Regions from separate parts of the Micromonospora sp. KLBMP9576 genome, predicted to be linked through region 1. Evidence: riboswitches for the same ligand, from Rfam matches in the RefSeq annotation. Region 1 holds a riboswitch; the other holds the start of a gene.
What was found. A riboswitch is a leader RNA that binds a small molecule or an ion and turns the genes downstream of it on or off. The one in region 1 is predicted to bind thiamine pyrophosphate.
Positions count from the first base shown of each region.

Region 1 (6,039 bases):
GCCGCCGGTGCCGAGGATCAGCCGGGACGTGAAGCGCACGCCACCCAGGTCGAGGCTCACCGCGTCACCCGCCCTGGGCGGCGCTGAGCACCTCGACGCGGTCGCCGTCGCGCAGCACGGTCGCCGGCCAGCCCGTACGCGGCACCACCTCCCCGTTGACCGCGACGGCGAGGCCGCGCTGCTGGTCGGTGACCGCGCGGACCAGGTCCGCCACGGTCGAGCCGCCGGGCAGGCTGCGCCCGGCGCCGTTCACCGTCAGTTCCATGTGTGCTCCTCCTCGGGTGCGGACGGGTCGCGACCGAACCGGGCCGGGGCGAAGGGGGCGAGCAGCGGGTCCGTCGCGCCCGTGGCGACCAGTCCGGCCATCAGGTCGGCGGTGATCGGGGTGAGCACGATGCCGTGCCGGTGGTGCCCGGTGGCGGCGAGCACACCGGGCCGGCCGGGCAGCGGGCCGAGGATCGGGGCGTTGTCGGGGGTGCCGGGGCGCAGGCCGGCTAGCGTCTCGACCAGGTCGTACTCGGCCAGCTCCGGCAGCAGGTCGACGGCGGCGCGGAGCAGGCGCAGCACCGCCCCGGCGGAGACGTCGGTGTCGGTGCGTTCCTCGACGGTGGCGCCCACCACCACCTCCCCGTCGCGGCGCGGCACGAGGTAGACGTGCTCGCCGTCGGCGTACCCCCGGATGACGTGCCGGAAGCCCGGCGCGCCGCCGCCGGGCGCGCGCAGCCGGACCACCTGCCCCTTCACCGGTCGCACCGGCAGCCCCGTCAGGACCGCCGCGCCGCAGCCGGCCGCGACCACCGTGACGCGGGCGTCCACGTCGGACAGCCGGCGCACCGCCGCGGGCAGCAGCGTGGCGCCGGCCCGCTCGGCGGCCGTGCGCAGCGCCGGCACGAGCCGGCGCGGGTCGACCTGGTGGTCGGTGGCCGCGAGCGCGCCGCCGCGCACCCGGGTCGCCAGCGCCGGCTCGCGCTCCCGCAGCGCCGACGGCCGCAGCGGCGTCACCGGCAGTCCGATCCCCTGCTGGTACGCCCACAGCCGGCGCGCCTCGGCCAGGTCGTCGGCGGTGAGCCCGACCATCAGGGTGCCCTCGGTGCGGTAGCCGACGTCCACGCCCGTGGTGGCGGTCAGCTCGGCGGCGAACGCCGGCCAGCGGGCGGCGGAGGCGCTCAGCAACGCGGTCAACTCGTGCTCGCCGAAGTACGCCTCGGCGACCGGGGCGAGCATCCCGGCGGCGACGTGGGACGCGCCGGAGCCGGGAGCGGGATCGTGCACGACGACGCGCAGTCCGCGCTGCGCGCAGCGCCAGGCGATCGCCAGCCCGACCGGTCCCGCCCCCACCACGGCGACGTCCGGCCGGTTCAGCACCCCAGGGCTCCCAGCAGCTCCGCTGTGGCCCGCGCCGGGTCCGCCGCCCCGGAGAGCGCCCCCACCACCGCCACCCCGTACGCCCCGGCGGCCAGCAGCGCGGGCACGTCGGCGGCGGTCACCCCGCCGATCGCGACGACCGGCACGTCGACGGCGTCGGCGACGGCGCGTACGCCGGCCGGGCCGATCGGCGCCGGCAGCCCCGTCTTGGTGCTGGTGGCGTGGCAGGGGCCCACGCCCAGGTAGCCGGCCCCGGCGGCGACCGCCTCGGCGGCCGTGCCCGGATCGCGGGCGGTGGCGCCGAGCACGGCGGTCGCGCCGAGCACCCGGCGGGCCGCCCCGACCGGCAGGTCGTCCGCGCCGACGTGCCCACCGGCGGCGCCGACCGCCAGCGCCACGTGCAGCCGGTCGTTGACCAGGCAGGTCGCGTCGTACCGGGCGCAGAGCGCGACGACCCGGCGGGCCAGGTCGTACGCCTCCCGGTCGGTGGCGTCGTCGGTCACCCGGACCTGCACGACCAGTTCCGCGCGGGCCACCGCGAGGGCGGCCCGCAGCACGGCGAGGGGATCCCGCCCGGGTCGGGTGTCGGTGATGAGATGCAGTCGCCCGAGGGACGGCACGGCAACACTCCTCCCTGCGCCGGCATTATCCGGATCAGGTTCGACGGTCGGGGGCTCACAGCCCCCCTCTCAGCCCGGTGGCACCGGACTCCCGTGGGTCACTTGCGGGTGTCACCGTACGACGGATCGCCGGATCCGCCAAGGTCGGGACGCGGATTTTCCCCGACCGCCCGATCCCGGCGCCCGGGGCGACACGTGGCCGTTCCGTCACGCCATGCTGAAGGGATGCCCTCCGCCGCCCGGGTACCGCCCCGCCCGCCTGCCAACCGTTCCGGGCCAGCGCCGCGATCGCCGACGGCCTCCTGACCCGCGCCATGCTGCGCGGTGCGACCTGGCAACGCCTGCTGCCCGGGCTGTCCGTCACCCGCTCGAAGCTGCCGGAAGGCGACCTGACCGGCTTCGCCGGCCTACCGGTCACCACCCCGCTGCGGACGGCCTTCGACCTGCGCGCGGCCGGCTGGATCGTCCTCCGCTGCACCGCCGACGACGTGCTCCGACACCGGGACCGCACGGTACGCCTCGTCACCGCCGCCCTCCGCGAGCACGCCGACGAGCGAGACAGCAGGGCCCACATCCACCCCCGGTGACAGCCTCGACGGACCCCCGCCGCACCTACGCTCCGACAAGATGTCACCCCCTCCGCCAGACGCCCACCCTGTCCCGCAGACGCCCACCCGTCCGGCACGCGCCCACCGAGCGCCCGCCCAGGCACGAGCGACGGCGACCGGTGGAACACCAGGGCTGTCTCCCGCCGCCGGAGAGGGCCCTGGTGTGCCACCCATCGCAGGGCGGGCGGCCCCCGCAGGGCCGCCAGCTCAGAGGATGGCGCGCAGGGCGTCGAGGTCCTCGTCGGTGGGCTGCCAGATGCCCGCCTCCGCGTTGGCGGCCACCTGCTCCGGCGTGGTCGCGCCGGCGATCACCGAGGTAACCGCCGGTTGGGCCGCCAGCCCGCCGATCGCCACCTGGAGCATCGACAGCCCGCGTGCGGCGGCGTACGTCTCGATCGCCTCGATGGTGTCCCAGTCGGCGGCGGCGAGTCGTTCGGCGTACCGGCCACCACCGGCGAGGCGGCTGCCGGCGGGCGGGGTCTCGTTCCGCTGGTACTTGCCGGTGAGCAGCCCGTTGGCCAGCGGGAAGAACGGCAGCAGCCCGAGGCCGAACCGCTCGCACGCCGGCACGACCTCGGCCTCGACGCCGCGCTCCAGCAGGCTGTAGTGGTTCTGCGCGCTGATGAACCGGGACCGGCCGTTCGACGAGGCCACCCAGTCCGCGTCGGCGATCTGCCAGCCGGCGAAGTTGGAGTTGCCCAGGTAGCGGACCTTGCCGGCGCGGACGAGGTCGTCGAGCGCCGCGAGGGTCTCGTCGATCGGGGTGCCCGGGTCGGGCTCGTGCATCTGGTACAGGTCGATGTGGTCGGTGCCGAGCCGGCGCAGCGACGCCTCGACCGCCCGGGTGAGATAGCGCCGCGCGCCCCGGGCGCCGAAGTCGGGGCCGTTCAATCCGTGCATGTCCATGCCGAACTTGGTGGCCACGACCACGTCGTCGCGTCGCCCCTTGAGTGCCTGGCCCAGCAGTTCCTCGGAGCCGCCCTGCGGTTCGCCGTAGATGTCGGCGGTGTCGAAGAAGTTGATTCCGGCGTCGAGGGCGGCGTCGACCACCGCCCGGGTGCCGTCGAGGTCGAGTTTGCGGCCGAAGTTGTTGCAGCCGATGCCGACCACGGACACCACGAGCCCGGAGTCACCCAACCGGCGGTATGTCATCTCAGTCACGACATCCACCCTATGCCGGCCCCGCCGGCACCAGCCGCCCACCAGCACCACCGCACACCAACAGGGCCACCCCGGCCCCCGCCACGCCGCCCGACCGACGCCACCGCACGCCACCACGCCACCCGGGCATCCGCCGGGCCGCCCGAGGACGCCGACGTGCTCGACCGACGGCCAGGCCGGCCGGGGCACCCGCCGCCGGCCGTCAGTCGAGTACGTCGGTGACGAGTCGACGGGCGGCGGCGAGCGTGCCGGCCAGTTCGTCAGGTGTGTGCCCGAGCGCGCCGAGCAGTGCCTGCGCCCGGCGGGCGAAGTCGGGTGGCGCGTCCGGCAGCCGCCCGGCGGAGGCGATCATGCCTTTCTCGTTGACGAGCCATCGCCCGGCCCGGGCGTGCAGCACCTGCACGAGCACGCCGACGGCCCGGAACAGGCAGCCCGCCACGTACCCGCTGTCGCCGGCCGCGACCGCCTTGGCCGCGCCGTCGACGAGGAACCGGGCCTCCCATCCGCCGGCGGTCAGGGCGGCGGCGAGCGCGGGTGGGTACGCCCTGGCCTCCGCCCGCAGCGCGGTCAGCTCGCCGGTCGGGTCGCCGAGCACCTGGCAGAGCGCCACCTCGCCCGGGTAGGCCGACGAGTAGAAGCCGAGTGGGTGTCCGGCCTGCACACCGATTTCGTACGTGCCGGCCCGGCAGTCGGCCCAGCTCCGGTGGACCCGGTCGAGGTCGCGGTAGATCCAGTCGACCGCCGTCCCGCCGATGCGCAACCATCCGCCGCCGTCGACCCAGGTCCCCCAGCCGCCGGGCGGGGTGAGTTCGGCCGCTGGGTCGGCGACCGAGGTGGCGACGGCGCGCAGCCCCGGCACGTCGAGTTCGCCCCGGTAGTAGAGCCCGAGGTCCCAGTCGGAGTCGGGTCGGTGCTCGCCCCGGGCGCGGCTGCCGCCGAGCGTGACGGCGACGATCCCGTCGACCGCGCAGAGGCGGTCGGCCAGGTCGGTGGGGATCACCCCACGTCCCAGACCGGCTCGGGGGTCTCGGTCACCTCGTTGTCGCTGCCGAACAGCACGAACCGGTCGAAGGATCGGGTGAACCAGCGGTCGTGGGTGACCGCCACCACGGTGCCTTCGAAGGCGGCCAGCCCGGCCTCCAGCGATTCGGCCGACGCCAGGTCGAGGTTGTCGGTGGGCTCGTCGAGCAGCAGCAGCGTCGCGCCGGAGAGTTCCAGCAGCAGCACGAGGAAGCGGGCCTGCTGCCCCCCGGAGAGGGTGCCGAAGCGTTGGTCGCCCTGCGCCGCCAGCTCGTAGCGGCTCAGCGCCGCCATCGCGGCGTGCCGGTCCATGCCGGCCCGGTGTTCGTCGCCCCGCCAGAGCACCTCGACGAGGGTCTTCGCCGTCAGCTCCGGCCGGTCGTGGGTCTGCGAGAAGTGCCCGGGGCGTACCCGCGCGCCGAGCCGCGCCACCCCGTCGTGCGCCACGGGGGTGAGTGCGGCGGCGGCGTCGACCGGGCGGTTCGCCGGGTCGGGGTCGGTGCCGCCCCGGGCCAGCAGCCGCAGGAAGTGCGACTTGCCGGTGCCGTTGGCGCCGAGCACCGCGACCCGGTCGCCGTACCAGATCTCCAGGTCAAACGGGTAGGTCAGGCCGTCGAGCTCCAGCTTCTCGCAGACGACCGCGCGCTTGCCGGTCCGCCCGCCGGTCAGCCGCATCCGGATGTCCTGGTCCTTCGGGGGTACGGGCGGCGGCCCGGCTTCCTCGAACTTGCGCAGCCGGGTCTGCGCGGCCTGGTAGCGCGAGGCGAGCCCGTCGTTGTACGCGGCCTTCTGCTTGTACATCAGCATCAGCTCGCGCAGCTTCTGGTGTTCCTCGTCCCACCGCCTGCGCAGCTCGTCGAGGCGGGCGTGACGGGCCACCCGCGCGGAGTGCCAGCTCGTGAAGCCGCCGGGGTGCACCCAGGCGCTGCCGCCCTCCACGGCGACCACCCGGCCGGCGGTGTGGGCGAGCAGCTCCCGGTCGTGCGAGACGTAGAGCACCGACTTGGTGGACTCGCGCAGCCGCCCCTCCAGCCAGCGCTTGCCGGGCACGTCGAGGAAGTTGTCCGGTTCGTCGAGGAGCAGCACCTCGTCGGGGCCGCGCAGCAGCAGTTCGAGGGCGAAGCGCTTCTGCTGACCGCCGGAGAGGGTGCGGACGGGCCGCTCGCGGGCGCTGTCCCAGGGCAGGCCGAGCACGATGGTGGTGACCGTGTCGAAGAGCACCTCGGCGTCGTACCCGCCGGCCTCGCCCCAGGCCGCGAGCGCGT
Region 1 covers NZ_CP194567.1:5,608,759-5,614,797, forward strand. The annotation lists gene ACQ452_RS24795 (thiazole synthase) at 1-60, opposite strand, end outside; gene thiS (sulfur carrier protein ThiS) at 65-265, opposite strand; gene thiO (glycine oxidase ThiO) at 256-1,365, opposite strand; gene thiE (thiamine phosphate synthase) at 1,359-1,985, opposite strand; TPP riboswitch at 1,980-2,090, opposite strand; gene ACQ452_RS24815 (hypothetical protein) at 2,300-2,572, shown strand; gene ACQ452_RS24820 (aldo/keto reductase) at 2,801-3,763, opposite strand; gene ACQ452_RS24825 (nucleotidyltransferase domain-containing protein) at 3,957-4,754, opposite strand; gene ACQ452_RS24830 (ABC-F family ATP-binding cassette domain-containing protein) at 4,751-6,039, opposite strand, start outside.

Region 2 (6,039 bases), 630 kb from region 1:
ACGTCAGCCACACCCTGGAGATCTTCGGCACCTGCCCGCCCTGCGCGGGCTGACCCACCCGGCCGTGCGCCCGGCCGTGCGCCCGCCCCTGGCCCGCCCGGCGGTGCGCCCGCCCCTGGCCCGCCCGGCGGTACGCCCGCCCCTGGCCCGCCCGGTGCCGCGCGTGGCACGCTGTCCGGCGTGAAGATCTACGCCGATCGTTTTCCGTCCGCCGTCCGACAGCTCATCACCGACCTGCTCGTCGTCGCCTGGGTGTACGGCGCGATCCGCGGCGCGCTGTGGCTGCACGACCTCGTCCAGAAGCTCGCCGTACCCGGCCAGAAGCTGGAGGGGGCCGGCGGCGGGCTGGCCGACAACCTGGCCGAGGCGGGCGGCAAGGTCGGCCGGCTGCCACTGGTCGGCGACGAGCTGACCGCGCCCTTCGAACGGGCCGCCGGCGCCGCCCGCTCGCTGGCCGAGGCCGGGCGGGACCAGCAGGCGCTGGTGGACCAGCTCGCCCTCGCGCTGGCCGTCGCCGTGCTGGTCTTCCCGCTCGGCCTGGTGCTCTTCGGCTGGCTCCCGCTGCGGGTGCGCTGGATGCGCCGGGCCGCCTCGGCGGCGAAGCTGGCCGCCGCCCCCGCCGGCCGGGACCTGCTCGCCCTGCGGGCGCTGGCCACCCAGCCGTTGGGGCGGCTGACCCGGATCGCGCCCGACGTGGCCGAGGCGTGGCGGCGCGGCGACGACGCCACAGTCGACGCCCTCGCCGCGCTGGAGCTGCGCCAACTCGGCCTGCGGGGTGGCCGCCCGGTCAGTCGCTAAGGGACTGCGGCTCGTCGTCGGCCTCCTCGGGGTCGTCCTCCCCCCAGCTGCGCCGGGAGAACGGCAGGAACATCCAGAAGGTGAGGAACCACAGCGCGGTGAGGCCGCTGAGCAGCAGGGCGATGCCCGTGTCCAGCACGAAGTCGGTGATCAGCAGCACCGCGCTGACCATCGCGATCAGCATGAAGGCGAGACCGCCGCTGGCCATCCGGTGGGCGAACCGGACCAGCTCCGGCTTGCGGCCCTGCCGGAACAGCGCGCGGTGGAACGCCACCGGAGAAATGATCATCGCGGTGGCGGCGGCGGCCGCCAGCAGCGCGACGATGTAGATGTCCTTCTGGAAGGCGCTGGTCTTGTCGAAGCCGTTGCTGAACGGCAGGGTGAGGAGGAAGGCGAAGAGAATCTGCACACCGGTCTGCGCGACCCGCAACTCCTGGAGCAGGTCGGCGAAGTTGCGCTGCCAGCGCTGCTTCTCGGTTTCCTTGGTCACGCGCCACCTCCGGTCGGACGGTGCCGCTGGCGGGGGTGGCCGGCGGCAGCATCGCTGATGCCCCACCGGCCGGCGCGCGAAACCGACTCACGTCACCGCCGGACGCGCCGCCCGTGCAGGCGGCGACAGCCGTCGCATCCGGCCGTCCACGGCCACCTGTGCGCGCGAGCTGCCCGGCCGACGCCCCCGCCGTGAGCCGGCCGCCGTCAGGAGCCGCGCCGGATGCGGCCCGCGTACCGGGCCTCCAGGGCGTTGTTGTGCTCGTCGCCGCCCGTGATGTTCGCCGACAGGTAGACCGGGGGCCGTTCGCCCGCGGCCAGCAGCCGGGCCACCACCTCGACCGTGATCTGCTGCGCCAGCAGCGCCGCGGTGATCGACGAGACCGCGCCGACCGCGCCGCCACCGGGCAGCGGCAGCGTCGCGTCGCCGTACGGGGCGCCGTTGTCCAGCACCACGTCGGCGAAGTCGGCGAGCTTGCGTCCGGACGGGTGGCGCGAGGTCATCTGCCCGGAGTGCCGCGCCGAGGTGATCGCCACCAGCCCGTGCCCCTTCTCCTTGACCAGCGAGGCGAACTCGACCATCGCGCCGTTCACCCCCGAGTTGGAGGCGAGCACGAAGACGTCCCGGGGGCCGACGGGGGCCAGCTCGTAGAGGCGGTGCGCCACCGACGGGTCGCGCTCCAGCGTCGGGCCGAGCACGTCCGCCGGGGCGCCGCCGACCAGGACCAGGTCCCGCAGGGCGATCCGGTTGGTCGGGACCAGTCCCCCGGCCCGCCCGGCGATCTCCATGGCCAGGGCCTCGGAGTGGCCGGTGCCGAACGCGTGGACCACCCCGTCGGCGCGTACCGCCTCGGCGATCAGGTCGGCGGCGCGCCCCACCGCCTCGCGTTGGCTCTCGGCCACCCGGTTCAGGGTGGTGGTGAGCGCGGCCAGGAAGCCGTCGGCGGTCACCGTCAGGTGTGCCTCGTCCATGTCGTACCTCCGTCAGGGGGGTGGGGGCGGGCGGCGTCGCGGGAGGGTCAGACCAGGTCCTGCGTCCGGTCCAGGATCGCCTCGGTCAGCGGGGTGGGCGCCTCGTCGGGGATCCAGTGACTCACCCGGGGCAGCTCGACGAGACGGTAGTCGGCCCGCACGTGCCCGGCGCAGGCCTCGGCCGCGGTGCGGCCGATCGCGATGTCGCGCTCGCTCCACACGAACGTGGTCGGCACCGCCACCGGCCCGACGACCGCCAGGTCACGGCGGGACATGGCGCGGTACCAGTTCAGCGCGGCCGTCAGGGCGCCCGGCTCGCGCATCGGGTCCGCGTACGCGCCCACCCGCGCGTCGTCGCCGACGCCGTGCATCATCCGACGCAGTCCCATCGCGTTCAGCGCCAGCAGCGCCCGCTCCGCCGCGCCGGGCCTGCGGAACAGCGTCATGTACGCCGAGCGCGCCCGCTGCCCCGGGTCCTCGGCCAGCGCCCGCGCCATCGCGGCGGGATGCGGCACCGAGACGGCGGTCAGCGTCCGGACCCGCTCGGGGTGGCCGGCCGCGACGGCCCAGGCCACGATCGCGCCCCAGTCGTGGCCCACCAGGTGCGCCGCGTCGACGCCTAACGCGTCGAGTACGCCCACCGCGTCGGCGACCAGCTCCGGCAGCCGGTACGCCTCGACGGCCTCGGGGCGTGCGCCCGGCGAGTAGCCCCGCTGGTCCGGGGCGTACGTGCGCAGGCCGGCGGCGTGCAGCGCGGGCACCACGTCGTCGAACTCCCCGCCGTGCTGGGGGAAGCCGTGCAGCAGCAGGACGGGCGTGCCGCCCTCGGGTCCGCCGGCGCGGACGTCGAACGTGAACCCCCGGGCCTCGATCCGCATGATCGTGAGCCTACCCAGCGCCGGGGCGGGTCACTCGCACCCTCGCTCGCGCCGCCGGACCGCGATGGGATCACTTTGTCCGACGATCTTCAGAGGTGTTAGCGTCAGCGACACAACTTCATATCCGACAGGGGAGCGCACAGCGCTGAGAGTGCGGGCACCGCCCGCAGACCCTCGAACCTGATCTGGGTAATGCCAGCGCAGGGAGTTCGGTCGACCTCCAGCCGCGTCGACGTCCGGCACATCCGGGCGCGGCGTGCGTCTTCTCCTGGTTCAACTCTGGACTGGGAGCAACCATGCGAGACAACAACACCACCCGGTGGCGCACCGTCGACGTCGTCGTCGCCGCGGTGATCGCGGTGGCCTTCGGCGTCATCTTCTGGGCCTGGGGCCTGCTGTGGCGGGCCGTCGACCCGGCGTTCGCGTTCTTCCCCGCCGGCCAGGCGATCATGTACGGCGTGTGGCTGGTCCCGGCCGTCCTCGGCGGCCTGGTGATCCGCAAGCCGGGCGCGGCGCTCTTCTGCGAGGCGGTCGCGGCGACCGTCTCGGCGCTGCTCGGCGCGGAGTGGGGCGGCGTCACCATCGTCCAGGGCCTGATCCAGGGCCTCGGTGCCGAGCTGGCCTTCGCGGCGTTCCGGTACCGCTCGTTCCGGCTACCCACCGCACTCATCGCGGGTGCGCTGACCGGCCTCGGCGCGGCCCTGTTCGACTTCTTCGTGTGGAACAGCGAGTACGCGCTGGCCGGTTACCGCATCCCGTACGCCCTGCTCACCATCGTCAGCGCCACGGTCGTAGCCGGCGCCGGCGCCTGGACCCTGACCCGCGCCCTGTCCACCACGGGCGCCCTCGACCGCTTCCCCGCCGCCCGCGACCGCCCCCTGATCTGACCCGCCCCACCTACCGCCCACCCGTGTCGATCATGAGGTTGTTGTCACGACACGCCGTGCGGAATGACAACAACCTCATGATCGACGCCTGCGGACAGGGCTGAAGGGGGACGGCGTGGGGGGTGTGGTCTTGAGGGGGTTCGGGTGGCGGCACGCCGGGCGGCGGGCGTGGGCCGTACGCGGGGTCGATCTGCGCGTCGAGGTCGGCGAGCGGGTGCTGCTGTTGGGCCCGTCCGGGGCCGGCAAGAGCACCCTGCTCGCCGCGCTGGCCGGGCTGCTGCCGGAGGACTCGGGCGAGCAGGAGGGCACCGTCGAGATCGACGGGCTCGACCCCCGCAAGGGCCGCGAACGGGTGGGCATCGTCTTCCAGGACCCGCAGACCCAGCTCGTGATGGCCCGCAGCGGCGACGACGTGGCGTTCGGGCTGGAGAACCGCGGCATCCCCGCCGGGGAGATCTGGCCCCGCGTCGACGAGGCGCTGGCCCGGGTCGGCTTCCCGTACCCGCGCGACCGACCCACCGCCGCGCTCTCCGGCGGCGAACAGCAGCGCCTCGCCCTGGCCGGGGTGCTGGCCCTGCGCCCCGGGCTGCTGCTGCTCGACGAGCCGACCGCCAACCTCGACCCGACCGGCGCGGCACTGATCCGGGCGGCGGTGGCCGGCGCGCTGGACGCCGACACCACGTTGATCCTGGTCGAGCACCGGGTCGCCGAGGCGCTGCCCCTGGTCGACCGGGTGGTCGTGCTCGAACCCGGCGGCGGCGTCCGCGCGGACGGCACGCCCGAGGCCGTCTTCGGCACGCACGGGGACGCGCTCGCGGCCGAGGGCGTCTGGGTGCCGGGCCGTCCGGTACCGCACCGGCGCGCGGGCGCCCCGGCCGGCGACGTGTTGCTCGCCGCCGACCGGCTCGGCCTGCCGCCCCGGCTGGCCGCCACCGAGCTGGCCGTACGCGCCGGCGAGGCGCTCGCCGTCCTCGGGCCGAACGGGGCCGGCAAGTCGACCCTGGCGCTGCTGCTCGGCGGCCTGCTCAAGCCGGGGACCGGCCGCGTCAAGGCCACGCCGGCGCTGGCCGGCGCCGACGCCCGCACCGCACCGCACCGCTGGCCGGCAGCGGCGCTGGCCCGGCGGATCGGCTCGGTCTTCCAGGACCCGGAGCACCAGTTCGTCACCAACACCGTCCACGACGAGCTGGCGCTCGGCCCGCGCCGGGCCGGCCGGTCCGACGCGGCGGTCCGGGCCGTGGTGGACGGGTTGCTCGCCCGGCTGCGGTTGACGGCGCTCGCGGGGGCGAACCCGTACACCCTCTCCGGCGGGGAGGCGCGGCGGCTGAGCGTGGCGACCGCCCTCGCCGCCGCGCCCCGCCTGCTCGTCTGCGACGAACCGACCTTCGGCCAGGACCGGCGCACCTGGCTGGAACTGGTGGACCTCTTCGCCGAGCTGCGCGACGCCGGGTGCGGCCTGGTCGCCGTCACCCACGACTCGGAGTTCGTGGCCGCGCTGGCGGACCGTCAGCTCACCCTGGAGCGCCCGTGACCGGCCCGCAGCGGCTCACGACCGGCCCGTCACCGCGCCGCGCGGCCGGCGCGACCAGCCCGGACCGGGGGCGGGCATGATCAGTTTCGAGCCGGTCGCCGCGCCGCGGGCGCCGCTGGCCCGGCGCAACCCGGTGGCCAAGCTCGCCGCCGCGTTGCTGTTCTCGTTCATCCTGATCGCCACCCTCGACCCGGTGGCCCCGGCCATCGCGATCGCCGTGGAGCTGGCCGTGCTGCCGTTGTTCGGGGTCCGGCTGCGGGTGCTGGCGCGGCGGGCCTGGCCGCTGCTCGTCGGCGCGGGCGGCGTGGTGGTGACGCTGGTGCTCTTCGCGGCCGAGCGCTCCGGCCGGGTGCTGGTCGAGGCCGGCCCGGCGGTGGTCACCTCCGGGGTGCTGCTCACCGCGCTCGGCCTGGTGCTGCGCATGTTCGCGGTGGCGCTGCCCGGTGTGATCGTCTTCGCCACCACCGATCCCACCGACCTGGCG
Region 2 covers NZ_CP194567.1:4,978,128-4,984,166, forward strand. The annotation lists gene ACQ452_RS21845 (Fur family transcriptional regulator) at 1-53, shown strand, start outside; gene ACQ452_RS21850 (hypothetical protein) at 181-798, shown strand; gene ACQ452_RS21855 (DUF6328 family protein) at 788-1,288, opposite strand; gene ACQ452_RS21860 (sugar isomerase domain-containing protein) at 1,495-2,244, opposite strand; gene ACQ452_RS21865 (alpha/beta fold hydrolase) at 2,307-3,137, opposite strand; TPP riboswitch at 3,257-3,362, shown strand; gene ACQ452_RS21870 (ECF transporter S component) at 3,434-4,024, shown strand; gene ACQ452_RS21875 (ABC transporter ATP-binding protein) at 4,140-5,555, shown strand; gene ACQ452_RS21880 (energy-coupling factor transporter transmembrane component T family protein) at 5,632-6,039, shown strand, end outside.
Region 2: another riboswitch for thiamine pyrophosphate. It lies ahead of ACQ452_RS21870 (ECF transporter S component); the one in region 1 lies ahead of thiE (thiamine phosphate synthase).